3 regions of the Rhodococcus sp. Q genome follow, and region 3 is predicted to be linked to each of the others. Evidence: riboswitches for the same ligand, from Rfam matches in the RefSeq annotation. Region 3 holds a riboswitch; each other region holds the start of a gene.
What was found. A riboswitch is a leader RNA that binds a small molecule or an ion and turns the genes downstream of it on or off. The one in region 3 is predicted to bind cobalamin.

Region 1 (4,453 bases), on a different contig from region 3:
ACGCAGCAGCGTCCGCCTGTCCATGGATCGCTCGGTCACGGTGCATCTCCAGTCCTTGGCAACGGCGGTGACCGTACCACACCGTATGGTACGGTCAAGTGTCTGGAATGATGCTGGAACAGGTCACTTTTGCGAAGGCGAGGAGAGCGTCATGACGGCGAGGAGAGACGCGTCCCAGAGCGCTCGCGCTGCCCGTGGTTCGGGTGCCGGAACGCGGCAGCGGGCTCCGAGGCTGTCCGTGGACGACTGGATCGAAGCCGCCTTCGACCTCCTCGTCCGCGAGGGTGTGACGGGCGTGAAGATCACCCGCCTGTGCGAGGAGCTGGGCGTCACCAAGGGCAGCTTCTACTGGCATTTCCCCGACATCGACCATCTGATGAAGGCCGTCGCGGATCGCTGGTGCGCCATCCAGAACGAGACCCTCCTGGCGCTCAAGGAGACGACTTCGATTCCCGGCGACCAACGACTCGAGGCGATGGCGGCGCAGCTCATGTCGCAGCGCGGCTGGGCGGTCGAGGTCGCGGTCCGCGACTGGGCGCGTTCCGACAGTCAGGTCGCGGATTCCGTTGCACGACTGGACAACCAGGTGTTCGACGTCGTGCAGAGCACTCTGCTCGACCTCGGCTTCGACGCCGAGGAGGCGCGCCTGCGCAGTGGTGTCCTCGTCTATGCGGGTGTCGGCTTCCTGCACGCCCGAGACCACCTGCCCGATCCGACCATCGACGAGGTGCGGCGCGTGTTCGCGCTCCTGACCACCCGCGACTGAGGCGGCTCCGCCGCTCGTGCGCGCTTCGGGGTGAGGACACCCGCGAACCATGCACGAGCACGAAGTGCCCTGTTCGCGTCGGTGCAGTCGAGGTTCTCGACGACCTGAACGCGGCAGGATTCGACGTCGGCGTCGGCCCAGGTGTCTACGACATTCACTCCCCGCGAGTTCCTGGTGTCGAGAAGATCACCGCATCGCTTCGTGAGGCGCTGGCGGCCGTTCCCGCGGAGCGGCTGTGGGTCAACCCCGGCCTGAAAACCCGGCGGCCCGGTCGAGGTCGAGGCGTCGCTGAAGAACATGGTCGACGCCACCCTGGCGGTGCGCGCCTCCCTCCCGCTTGCGGGGGAGGAGTGCCTAGGACGGATAAGGCTGGCGGGTACTGAGATTCACGTCCACCCGAACGGGCTGACCGATCTGGGGGAAGGCCCGCTGCGCACAGTCGGTGCGCTCGCAGATCTTGCAGCCTGCGCCGATCGGATCCGGCGACATCTGTTCGTCGAGCCGCAGGCCCCGGGAGTACACGAGTCGGCTGGCGTGGGTGATGTCGCAGCCCAACCCGATCGCGAAGCTGCGTTGCGCGGTTCCGTAGGGGCGGGGGTCGTCGTCGGTGGTCCGGGCGATCCACAGGTATGTCCGGCCGTCGGGCATCTGCGCGACCTGGGTGAGAATCCGCCCGGGCATTCCGAACGCGTCGTGCACCACCCACAGCGGGCAGCTGCCACCGATCCGCGAGAAGTGGAACGCGGTGGCGGACTGCCGTTTCGAGATGTTCCCGGCTCGATCGGTGCGGACGAAGAAGAACGGGATGCCGCGCCGGGTCGGGCGTTGCATCGTCGAGAGCCGGTGGCAGACCGTCTCGAATCCGACCTCGAACTGCAGCGCCAGCATCTCGATGTCGTAGTGCAGGCGTTCCGCCGCGTCGAGGAACGGGTTGTACGGCAACAGCAGTGCCCCGGCGAAGTAGTTCGCGAGTCCGATCTTCGCCAGGTCGCGGGAGCCCTCTCCGAGACCGGTGGCGGACTCGACGAGCGCGTCGATCGTGGCCAACTGGGTGAGAAAGGCGAGCTGGGTCGCGATCTGGAACGCCCGCTGTCCGGGTGTCAGGTGCCGGGACAGGGTAAGGATGCGGTTCGCCTCGTCGAACGAGCGTTTCGGTCCCGGTCGGTCGGGCGGATCGGTGCGCAACCGGACGACGATGTCGTGTTCCGACTCGAGGAGTGCCGTCAGCTGGTTGTCCAGAGAGCCGGGCCGGAGGCCGCTCTCCGTGAACAATCGTTCGGCGGCGTCGTCGAGTTCGGCGATGTGATTGTGCCTGTCGTAGAAAAAGTCTCGAACTTCCTCGAACGGCATCGGCATCGAAGTCTTCGAGGTCGCCTCCGACGGCGCGGACAGATGGACGCTGTACTGCTCCAGCCGTTCGGTCGCTGCCAGCAGTCGGCGGTGGACTCCGACGAGCGCTGTTCCGATCTCCGGCATCCTGGCGACCAGTTCGTCCACCATCGCCGGGCTGGGCGCCCCCGTGCCGATCGCGCGGAGGACGTCATGGAGATCTGCCGCGAGCCTCGCGTCCTGGTCGGCCGCGAAGAACTGCGGATCGAGATCGAAGGTCGCGTTCAGCTTCAGCAGGACCGGCACAGTCAGCGGACGCTGGTCGTTCTCCAACTGGTTGACGTAACTCGCCGAGAGGTCGAGTGTCCGGGCCAAATCCAGCTGCGTCAGGCCGCGTTCCTCCCGCAGCCGGCGTAGCCGCGGTCCGCCGTAGATCTTCTGCATGGCTGCCGCCTTCGTGATCGAGTCCAGAGGCCGCCCACGAATGCATGCCCGAACGAGCCCCCGTCACCGCCCGGAGAGCGGGCACGGCGCCACCTCGATCGGGTACGCACACCCAGTCCACGAGGCGGCACACCGCCAGGTACGGCGTACCCGGCGCAGCGGGCAGGTCTTCGGACTCGCAGGCGCTCGCGTGTGAGGCGAACCTACTGGCCGTCGCTTCCCGGACTCGCGTCCAGTGCTGGTGACGGCGGTCGTTCCTGCATACCGCTGCGGGACAGTTCCGGACTCACACCGGATTCCCTCTCGTGCCCTCGGGCACTTCGACGCCACCGCGACCTTCGGGGCTCCTCACGGTCGAGGCGGCGAACCAACTGCACCGTCGATTCTAGAGGTCTCGGATCGTCGGAGGAGACCCCGGACCTGCGAACTCGCCTCGACTCGTGCCGACGAGGTCGTCGTGTACACGCGGATGATGTCCCACTGCAGCTGCTCCTTCGACGTGACGTGCGCGAAGAGCTCCGCCGGTCGCACCGCTACCCGGCTTCCGATCCCGGACATACGTGCGTCTCGAAAGCCCTACGCCGCGAACAGATCCGACGTGATCTCGCGGATGGCATTCGTGGTCTCGTCTATGGCGACCCGGGCGCATCGACTGGGACCTCCGGGCCGGCTCGATCCGGAGATCGAAACCTGGTCGTGTCGGTCGTGTCGGCAGCGTACGGTCCGCGGCCGGGCCGTGACACGGTTCGATCCTGCGGACTTCAGTGCCGTGAATTCTTCTGTTCTGCAAAGTGTGTGGGGTCGGAGCGGTCGGATTCGCAGCATTCGCAGAATTCGCCGACACACACCACCGAATTACGCAGGTTCAGTCTCTTCCCGTCGCGTCGGGTCCTCCATACGCTGCGAACATCGCCGGGTCGATCGGTCGCTTCCCGGCCGAGTTCCAGTACCAGGCGCCGACACAATCGGAGGACATCATCTTGAAGACGCATCCCGTCCGCACCTACCGCTCCGCCGAGGACTTCCCGCGCAGCGAGCACCTCGCGTGGAAGATCGCCGAGGTCGCGACCGACTCCGTCGAGGTGCCCGCGGACACCGCCGAGATGATCGTCAACCGGATCATCGACAACGCTGCCGTCGCCGCAGCGTCCGTTACCCGCCGCCCGGTCGCCAACGCGCGGGCGCAGGCGCAGTCGCATCCGTACAGCCGGTCATCGTCGGAGTCGCACGGATCGACTGTGTTCGGCGTCGGTGGCACGTTCTCGCCCGAGTGGGCGGCGTGGGCCAACGGCGTCGCGGTGCGTGAGCTCGACTTCCACGACACCTTCCTGGCCGCCGAATACTCGCACCCGGGCGACAACATCCCGTCGATTCTCGCGGTCGCGCAGCACGCCGGGCGCACCGGCCAGGACCTGATCCGCGGCCTCGCCACCGGCTACGAGATCCAGGTCGACCTGGTTCGTGCCATCTGCCTGCACGAGCACAAGATCGACCACGTCGCCCACCTCGGCCCCTCCGCGGCCGCGGGCATCGGCACCCTGCTGGGCCTCGACACCGAGACCGTTTACCAGGCGATCGGTCAGGCGCTGCACACCACCACTGCCACCCGTCAGTCGCGCAAGGGCGAGATCTCCAGCTGGAAGGCCTACGCCCCGGCCTTCGCCGGCAAGATGGCCGTCGAGGCCGTGGACCGCGCGATGCGCGGCGAGGGCGCCCCGTCCCCGATCTGGGAGGGCGAGGACGGTGTCATCGCCTGGCTGCTCGGTGGCCCGAAGGCGGAGTACAACGTGCCGCTGCCCGGCCCAGGCGAGGCCAAGCGCGGCATCCTCGACACCTACACCAAGGAGCACTCGGCCGAGTACCAGAGCCAGGCACCGATCGACCTGGCATTCCGCCTGCGCGAGCGGGTCGGCG
Region 2 (4,453 bases), on a different contig from region 3:
GTCCACCACGATGTGCGTGGTCAGCAGGTCGGTGCCCGGCCCGATGCCGAGGCGTCCGGCCACCGAGTCGACGACGGTGCCGACGGACAGATCGGCGGCGCCGATCGCGACGCCCGCTGCACAACTCACGACGAGCAGCGCGGCGAGCGCCACCACCCATCCGGTGGTGGTGCTCGCGCGCACCCGGGCGGGTGCCCGGGTCGTGACGCTCATCCCCGGCTGCTGCCGAGTTGTTCGCCGACGAGGGCGGCGCCCTCGATCAGCCGCGGACCGGGGGTACTCGCCGAGAACGGCACGACGACGAACGCGTTCTCTCGGACCGCCGTCAGGTCGCGCAGCGCCGGGTCGGCCCGCAGATACGTCTTCTTCTCCTCCGCGGTGTCCCACGAGGCGTCGGCGAGGACGATGACGTCCGGGTTCGCCTTCAGGACCGTTTCCCAGCTGCCGTCGGCCCAGGAACCGTCGACGCCCGCGAAGATGTTGGTGCCGCCGACGGCGTCGATGATCAGCTGCGGCCCGCCCGCATTGGCGCCGACGTACGGGACGTCCGTGTTGCTGTCGTACCAGAAGAAGCTCCGGCCGCGCCCCGCTGCCGCGGACTCGACTCCCGCCAGGGTCTCCCGCAGGTGCGTCACCTCGGCGTCGGCCTCGGATTCGCGGCCGAACAGGACGCCGTTGTCGGTGATCTCGGCGGCGATCGAATCCCACGCCACCGGAGGTCGCATCGACTTGTCGGGACAGCCGAACGGTGAGATGTAGGTGGCGACACCGAGATCGTCGAACGACTCCCGCGTGCCGACGGCCTTGTCGTCGAAGGCGCTCGAATACGACGCGAGCACCAGGTCCGGCCGGACCTCCAGCACCGCTTCGCGACTGGGGTAGTCCGACTCGTTCAGTACCGGAACCGTCTCGTACGCGGACTGCCACTGCGGCGCGACGGTGTCGTCGAGGTAGGCCGTGCCGACCATCTGGCTCTCGGCGCCGAGAGCCAACGCGGACTCGGTGGCACCCTGGTTGAGGGTGACCGCCCGTTGCGCCGGGCCGTCCAGGGTGACGGTGCGGCCGCAGTTGTCGAGGGAGATCGACGCGGCGGCGTCGGCATCGTCGCCGGACGACCCGCAGGCGGTCAGTGTGAGTGCGGCCGCGACGGTGACGGCAGCGGTGGGCAGGGCCCGGGATATGTGCGAACGGATTCGCGTCGACTGGGTGCGCACGGCGACCCGCCTTCCATGACTCGTGGAAAACGTGCAGGCAGGTGTCACGGCCGGTCTCCTGGCTCGGCAGGGCTGACCGCCGGCCACGCCTTCCCGGACGCTGTCGCGTCCAGTGGCTGGGGCAGTGCCCCGTGTGGTCGACGTACCTGCTCACAGTGGCGAGTACCGCGCCGGATTCGCACCGGACTTCCCGTTCACCGTGTCACCAGGTCGAAGGATAAACCACGGTCGATCGCGGCCCGTCCGGCTTGTCCGCTTCGGCAGCGGATCAGCCGGGCCCCGAGCCGGCGTCCTCGGGGGAGTGCACCCGGGCCGGCATGAAGGCGGCGGCGGCGAGGATCGCGGCGGTCGTCCCGACCACCGCCAGGAAGACCAGGTGTAGCGCTCCCGACAGCTGTTCGGGCGTCGGGGTGTCCGTGCCACCGATGTGCGCATTGACGATCGCTCCGAACGCCGCGACCCCGACCGCGCTGCCGATCGACCGGGCGAACATGTTCGTCGACGTGACGACGCCGCGCTGCGACCAGTCGACGCTGGACTGCGCGGCGATCAGGGTGGGACTCGACACCAGTCCCATCCCGACGCCGATCACGAAGCAGAACACGGCCACCTGCCAGACACCCGATCCGGCGTCCAGGGTGAGGGTCAGCGCGGTCCCGGTGACGGCGGCGGTCGCGCCGAGGAGTGCGGTGATCCGGAATCCCACCCGAAGGTAGAGGCGCCCGGCGAGCGACACGCTGATCGGCCAGCCGATGGTGAGGGTGGCGAGAGCGAACCCGGCGACCAGCGCGCCGGTCCCGAGCACGCCCTGCACGAAGGTCGGGATGTACGAGGTGACGCCCATGATGATCGCGCCGACGGCGGCGGAGATGATGCTGCTGACGGCCAGGACGCGGCGGGTGAGCACCCACGGCGGCAGGATCGGGTCGGCAACACGGCGTTCGACGAAGGCGAACGCGAGGAGCAGAGCCGCTCCGGCACCGAACACGGCGAGCGATGCGGGGGAGTTCCACGGCCACGCCTGCCCGCCTTCGAGCAGGCCGAGGATGACCAGCGCGGCGCCGCAGGTCAGGAGCGCCGCGCCGAGGTAGTCGACGCGTGGCCGGTCGCGTCGCGGACTCTCGTGGAAGTGCCGCATCAGCGCCCATGCCGCGACCGCGCACAGCGGCACGTTGATCAGGAAGATCCAGCGCCACGACAGGTACTCGGAGAACACGCCGCCGAGGGTCGGGCCGACCACGGCGGACATGCCCCACACGCTCGCGAGGTAGCCCTGCGCCTTGGCGCGCTCGGCGAGTGTGTAGATGTCGCCCGCGATGGTCAGGCTCATCGGCTGCACCGCGCCCGCGCCGAGGCCCTGGACCGCGCGGAACGCGATCAGCGCGGGCATCGACCACGCCAGCCCGCAGAGCACCGATCCGATGCAGAACGTCGCGATGCCGAACAGCATCACCGGCTTGCGTCCGAACAGGTCGGCGAGCTTGCCGTAGATCGGTACCGACACGGCCTGGGCGAGCAGATAGATCGAGAACAACCACGGAAACTGACCGAATCCGCCCAGGTCGCGGACGATGGTCAGCACCGCCGTCGCGATGATCGTCGAGTCGAGCGCGACCAGCGCGGTGGTGAGCATCAGCGACGCGAGCACCGGTCCACGCTCCGAACGCAGGCCGATGCTGCGTCTGTCGATCTCGATTGCCACCTGATCGAGTATCAACCCCACCCGATAGGGTTGGACCGTGCGCCCCTCACTCTCCGACTACGCCCACCTCGCAGGCGGCAAGGTCCGCGACCTGTACACGATCGACGACGAGCACCTCCTGCTCGTCGCGAGCGACCGGATCTCCGCGTACGACCACATCCTGAGCACCCCGATCCCCGACAAGGGCCGGGTGCTGACGGCGATGAGCGTGTTCTTCTTCACCCGGTTGACGGCGCAGAACCATCTGGCCGGACCGCCGGACGACGAGCGCATCCCCGAGGAGGTCCTCGGTCGGGCACTGGTCGTGAAGAAGCTGAAGATGGTGCCGGTGGAGTGCGTGGCGCGCGGCTACCTGACGGGTTCGGGCCTGTCGGACTACCAGCGCACCGGGGCGGTGTGCGGGGTGGCGCTGCCGGAGGGCCTGGTGGAGTCGTCGCAGCTTCCGGAGCCGATCTTCACGCCCGCCACGAAGGCCGCCCTCGGCGACCACGACGAGAACGTCGACTTCGCGGCTGTCGTCGACCAGGTCGGTCAGGCCCTCGCGGTGAAGCTCCGACAGGACACCCTCGACATCTACGGCCGCGCCGCGATCTTCGCGTCCGAGCGCGGAATCATCCTGGCGGACACCAAGTTCGAGTTCGGTGTCGACGACGACGGCAACCTGGTGCTCGCCGACGAGGTCCTCACCCCCGACTCCTCGCGCTACTGGCCCGCCGACGGCTACGAGGCGGGCAAGGTGCAGCCGAGCTTCGACAAGCAGTTCGTCCGCAACTGGCTCACGGGCCCCGAGTCCGGCTGGGACCGGGCGTCCGACACTCCGCCGCCGCCGCTGCCGCAGGAGATCGTCGACGCCACCCGTGCCCGCTACATCGAGGCGTACGAGCGGATCTCCGGACTGTCCTTCGACGACTGGATCGGCTGACCGCCTAGGGTGGGCGACATGAGTTCGCCCGTCACTGCGGCCCCGGTCGCGAAGAAGGTTCCCCAGGAGCGCACCCACCACGGCGACACGTTCGTCGACGACTACGAGTGGTTGCGCGACAAGAACGACCCCGAGGTGATCGCGTACCTCGAGGCGGAGAACGCGTACACCGCCTCGCGCACCGACCACCTCGCGTCCCTGCGGGAGTCGATCTTCGACGAGATCAAGTCCCGCACCCAGGAGACGGATCTGTCGGTGCCGTCCCGGATGGGGCAGTGGTGGTACTACTCGCGCTCGTTCGAGGGCAAGCAGTACGGCGTGCACTGCCGGTGCCCCATCGAGGCGCCCGACGACTGGACGCCGCCGGTGCTGTCCACCGACGCGGACATCCCCGGCGAGCAGGTGCTGATCGACGGCAACGAGCTCGCCGAGGGGCACGACTTCTTCGCGCTCGGCGCGATGACCGTGACCCTCGACGGGACACTGCTCGCGTACTCGGTCGACACCGAGGGCGACGAGCGATACACGCTGCGGTTCAAGAATCTCGAGACGGGTGAGCTGCTCGCCGACGAGATTCCCGGCACCGCGCCCGGTGCGACGTGGTCGGTGGACGGC
Region 3 (4,453 bases):
CCCGTCGGGTTTCGCTTTTCGGTTACGTGGTCTCGCCCGCCCTGTGTGTCGCGCGAGTACGCTCGCGGCCATGGCAGTGGTGAAGATCAACGCAATCGAGGTGCCCGAGGGCGCCGGTCCCGAACTGGAGAAGCGGTTCGCAGCGCGCGCCGGAACCGTGGAGAACTCGCCCGGGTTCCTCGGGTTCCAGCTGCTCCGGCCCACCGGTGGCGAGACCCGCTACTTCGTGGTGACGCAGTGGGAGTCCGAGGACGCGTTCGCGGCGTGGCGTGACGGCGACGCCCGTGCCGCGCATGCGGGTGAGGCGAAGAAGCCGGTCGCGACCGGCGCCTCGCTGCTCGAGTTCGAGGTCGTCCTCGACGTCGCCGCCAAGCAGTCCTGACGCGGCACTCCCCGCACCGGTCGCCCGTCGGGCGGCCGGTGCCCGCCGTCATCCCAGGTGGCGGCGCAACGCCTCGGCGGTGGCCTCGTCCGCCGGGTGAAAGGTCTCGATCGCGAGTTCGGCAACGGTGACGTCGAGTGGCGTCCCGAACACCGTCGTCGTGCTGAGGAAGGCGAGTTCCCCTGCTGCGGTCGCGATTCTGATGGGGACGACGAGTGCGCCCGGTTCCATGTCGACATCGGGATCACCGCACGGATAGCCCGCGAGTTCCGCGGCGAGCGCGACGAGTTCGGCGTCCCCGGTCACCGCGATCTGATGGTCCAGGCGATGCAGCAGATGTGCTCGCCACTGTCCGAGGTTGCCGATTCGGGTGGCCATGCCGTCGGGGTGCAGGCTCAGGCGCAGGACGTTCACCGGCGGTTCCAACAGGTGCGCGGCACACCCCTCCACGAGAAGAGCGACGGCGTCGTTGCCGTCGACGAGGTTCCAGTGCCGATCGACGACCACCGCAGGCGACGACCGGTGAGCGTGCAGAATCTGACCGATCGCCCGCGACACCGACGCCATCGGAACGTCACCGAGTGCATGCTCCGGATACGCGGGAGCGAACCCGCCTGCCAGGAGCAATGAATTACGTTCCCGCAGAGGAATTTCCAACTGGTCACTGAGTTTGAGCAGCATCGTACGCGTCGGACGTGACCGGCCCGTCTCGACGAAACTGACATGCCGCGCGGACACTTCCGCTCGGGCCGCCAACTCGAGTTGACTCATCCGGCGGCGCTCACGCCAGTTCCGGAGCAGTACCCCGACGGTCGGTTCGGCGAGCGTGGTCATGGGGAGAGCCTAGATTCGCGGCGGAAGCAGGACCATTACCTCCGAGGTAATCGACGCGCCGCGACGCCCGTCGCACAGTTGTCTCATCGCCCGGCGACCGGCGCCGGCACCCGAGAGAACGAGAGCGACGACATGAGCGACTTCGACACCCTCGCAACGAAATACATCGCGGTGTGGAACGAGACCGATCCGGACGCCCGACGCGCCGCGATCGAGGACCTGTGGGCACCGGACGGGCGGTACGTCGACCCCGCCGTCGCCGCGCACGGTCACACGGACATCGACGCGACGATCGCCGCAGTGCAGGGCCAGTTCGCCGGGATGCGGTTCCGCCTCCGCGGGGACGTCGACGGCCACCACGAGCAAGCACGCTTCGGCTGGCAACTCGGACCCGCAGGAGCGGAGAACCTGATCGAGGGATTCGACGTCATCGAACGCGGCGACGACGGACGACTGGTGCACGTCCTCGGGTTCCTCGACAGGGTTCCGTCCTGACCCGACCGTCGCCGGTCCGCGTCGAACGGACCGGCGACGGTGGTTCGTATTTGTTGACACCACGGGCAGGTCGGTGCGACAGTGCGCGAGTAAACGCGACGTCGTACGGGAATTCCGGTGCAACTCCGGAGCGGTCGCGCCACTGTGATCGAGGTTCGCCTCGAGAAGCCAGACACCGTCGACGTCGCACGGACTTACGGGACGCGTTATCCCAGGAGGAACCCATGGCTGTCGTTCACACCCCCGACAGGTCGACCGAGTCGGCCGGTATCGCACTCATCGTGGCTGGCGTCGTCCTGCTCGCGATGCTCACCCTCTACCTGGTCGGATTCGACCAGGGCGCGGTGTCGCGGACCGGTATGTACATGCATGAACTCATGCACGACGGTCGTCACCTGCTGGGGCTTCCGTGCCACTGACCGGAAAATTCACGCAACTCCTCATCCGCGGCCTGCTGGCCGGACTCGTCGCAGGCCTGCTCGCGGGAGCCGTCGCGTACGTGCTCGGTGAGCCGCACATCGAGGCCGCCATCGCGATCGAGGAAGCTGCATCGGCGGACGCCGAGCCCGCGGCGGCCGCCGGCCATTCGCACGACTCCGGAGCAGCCGCCGAGGAAGACCACTCGCACGACGCCGGAGCAACTGCCGAGGAGGGCCATTCGCACGGCGAGGACGCCCTGGTCAGCCGTGACGGCCAGAAGGTCGGACTGTTCCTCGCGACCACCCTCGCGGGCCTCGCGCTCGGCGCGATCTTCGCCGCCGTCGCGCACTACGCCCGCCGGGTGACCACGGCGTCGGGACCGGTCCTGGCGCTGGCTCTGGCCGGGCTGGGATGGCTCGCGATCGAAGTGGTGCCGTTCTTCAAGTACCCGGCGAACCCGCCTGCCGTCGGCGACCCCGACACCATCAACCAGCGCACCTGGCTGTGGCTGGCGTCGGTGGTGCTCGGCCTGTTCGCGGTCGCCGTCGCCGCCTACGTGCGTCAACTGGTCGCCGCCTCGGGCTACGTGTCCGCGCAGGTCGCGGCACCGGTGGCGGCGTTCCTGGCGATCGTCGCCGTCGGCTACGCCGTGCTGCCCGACATCAACGAGGTCGGCGCCGACTTCCCCGCATCCCTGCTGTGGGACTTCCGGATCTCGTCGCTGGCGATCCAGGCGACGCTGTGGCTGACGCTCGGCGCGGCGTTCGCGTTCCTCACCGAACGCGCCACACGCTCGCAGCCTGCGCTCGCCGGCGCGCACTGACGCCGGGCAACCCCATCCCCCGCACCGACCGAATGTGGCCGTTGATCACGTCAGGTGATGAACGGCCACATTCGGTCTAGCGGAGCAGGGGTGACGCAGATCCTCAGACCGCGCAGGACCCATCGGTGCAGGCGCCGTCGGCATCGGCCGCTCCGGCGAGGGTGACGAGCGGCTTCGCGTCCGTGTAGGCCTTCTCCAGCAGTTGGGTGAACACCTCGACGGGCTGGGCGCCGGAGACGCCGATCGCACGGTTGGCGACGAAGAACGGGACGCCGGTGACGCCCAGCGCACGGGCCTGGGCGAGGTCGTCACGGACGCGATCCGCTTCTGCATCCGAGTCCAGGGCAGCGCGCACCGCGTCGGCGTCGAGCCCGGTCTCGGCCGCGATCGCCACCAGCTCGTCGCGGTCGTCGATCACGCGGCCCTGCTCGAAGTGCGCTCGGAACAGCGCTGCCATCACGTCCGTGCCACGATCACCCGCGAAGTGGATCAGCCGGTGCGCGTCGAAGGTGTTGGCGGCGATGACGGTGTCGAAGTCCATGGCCAGTCCGTCGGCGGCGGCGGTGCTCGCGACGTGCGCGAACATCTGTCGTACCTGGTCGGCGGGCATGCCCTTCATCTCGACGAGCGCGTCGATCTCGGAACGCCGGAGTCCGGCGGGCGTGTCCGGGGAGAGCTGGTAGGAGCGCCAGACGACCTCGACCTGCTCCCGATGCGGGAACTGCGCGAGCGCCGCCTCGAACCGTGTCTTGCCGATGTAGCACCACGGGCAGGCGATGTCGGACCACACCTCCAGCACGACGGCGGCGGCGGTGGACTTCTCGGGAGATTCGATGCTCACAAGTAGTTGAAACGTCCACCACCGCCGGTTTGTTCCGTCAGGCCCGCGCGCGTCCCAGCTGCCGGATCCAGGCTCGGGAGCGCGCCGGGTCGATCACGTCGTCGACCTCGAACGTCGTACCCGCGTGCAGCGCCTTGCCGTGCTCGTAGGCCTTCCCCAGCAGCGTCGCGAACAGGGCGTCGCGTTCGGCCGGATCGTCGATCGCCTCGAGTTCCTTCCGGAACCCGAGTCGTACCGCACCCTCCAGCCCCATCGGTCCGATCTCCCCGGTCGGCCACGCGACCGTGAACTCCGGCGCGTGGAACGAGCCGCCCGCCATCGCCATCGCACCGAGCCCGTACCCCTTGCGCAGGATGATCGTGCCGAACGGCACGGTCAACCTGGCTCCCGCAACGAACAGCCGGCTGAACCTCCGCACCGTCGCCTCCCGCTCCGAGTCGGGGCCGACCATGAATCCCGGCGTGTCACAGAGGGTCAGGACCGGCAGCCGGTGCGCCTCGCACAGTGCCAGGAACTCGGCGCCCTTGTCGGCCGCTTCGGCGTCGATCGCACCGCCGAGGTGGTGGCTGGAATTGGCGAGAACGCCGTATGCGACGCCCTCGACCCGGATCAGCGCCGTCACGAACCCGACGCCGTAGTCGGGCTGCAGTTCCAGTAC

Region 1: linked by a shared signal. The riboswitch ahead of FFS72_RS17015 (short-chain fatty acyl-CoA regulator family protein) and the one ahead of FFS72_RS11815 (CbtB domain-containing protein) in region 3 are both predicted to bind cobalamin.
Region 2: linked by a shared signal. The riboswitch ahead of FFS72_RS05025 (ABC transporter substrate-binding protein) and the one ahead of FFS72_RS11815 (CbtB domain-containing protein) in region 3 are both predicted to bind cobalamin.

What each region holds. Positions count from the first base shown of each region.
Region 1 is NZ_SCOY01000018.1:38,423-42,875, forward strand. It holds gene FFS72_RS17000 (multicopper oxidase family protein) at 1-24, opposite strand, end outside; gene FFS72_RS17005 (TetR/AcrR family transcriptional regulator) at 152-766, shown strand; partial or broken gene FFS72_RS17010 (5-methyltetrahydropteroyltriglutamate--homocysteine S-methyltransferase) at 853-1,099, shown strand; gene FFS72_RS17015 (short-chain fatty acyl-CoA regulator family protein) at 1,121-2,539, opposite strand; cobalamin riboswitch at 2,702-2,858, opposite strand; gene prpD (2-methylcitrate dehydratase PrpD) at 3,520-4,453, shown strand, end outside.
Region 2 is NZ_SCOY01000003.1:186,595-191,047, forward strand. It holds gene FFS72_RS05020 (FecCD family ABC transporter permease) at 1-213, opposite strand, end outside; gene FFS72_RS05025 (ABC transporter substrate-binding protein) at 210-1,214, opposite strand; cobalamin riboswitch at 1,246-1,431, opposite strand; gene FFS72_RS05030 (MDR family MFS transporter) at 1,483-2,916, opposite strand; gene FFS72_RS05035 (phosphoribosylaminoimidazolesuccinocarboxamide synthase) at 2,954-3,838, shown strand; gene FFS72_RS05040 (S9 family peptidase) at 3,857-4,453, shown strand, end outside.
Region 3 is NZ_SCOY01000009.1:36,585-41,037, forward strand. It holds gene FFS72_RS11800 (antibiotic biosynthesis monooxygenase family protein) at 71-382, shown strand; gene FFS72_RS11805 (helix-turn-helix domain-containing protein) at 431-1,216, opposite strand; gene FFS72_RS11810 (nuclear transport factor 2 family protein) at 1,349-1,711, shown strand; cobalamin riboswitch at 1,776-1,909, shown strand; gene FFS72_RS11815 (CbtB domain-containing protein) at 1,936-2,130, shown strand; gene FFS72_RS11820 (CbtA family protein) at 2,121-2,954, shown strand; gene FFS72_RS11825 (DsbA family oxidoreductase) at 3,058-3,795, opposite strand; gene FFS72_RS11830 (acetyl-CoA carboxylase family protein) at 3,833-4,453, opposite strand, start outside.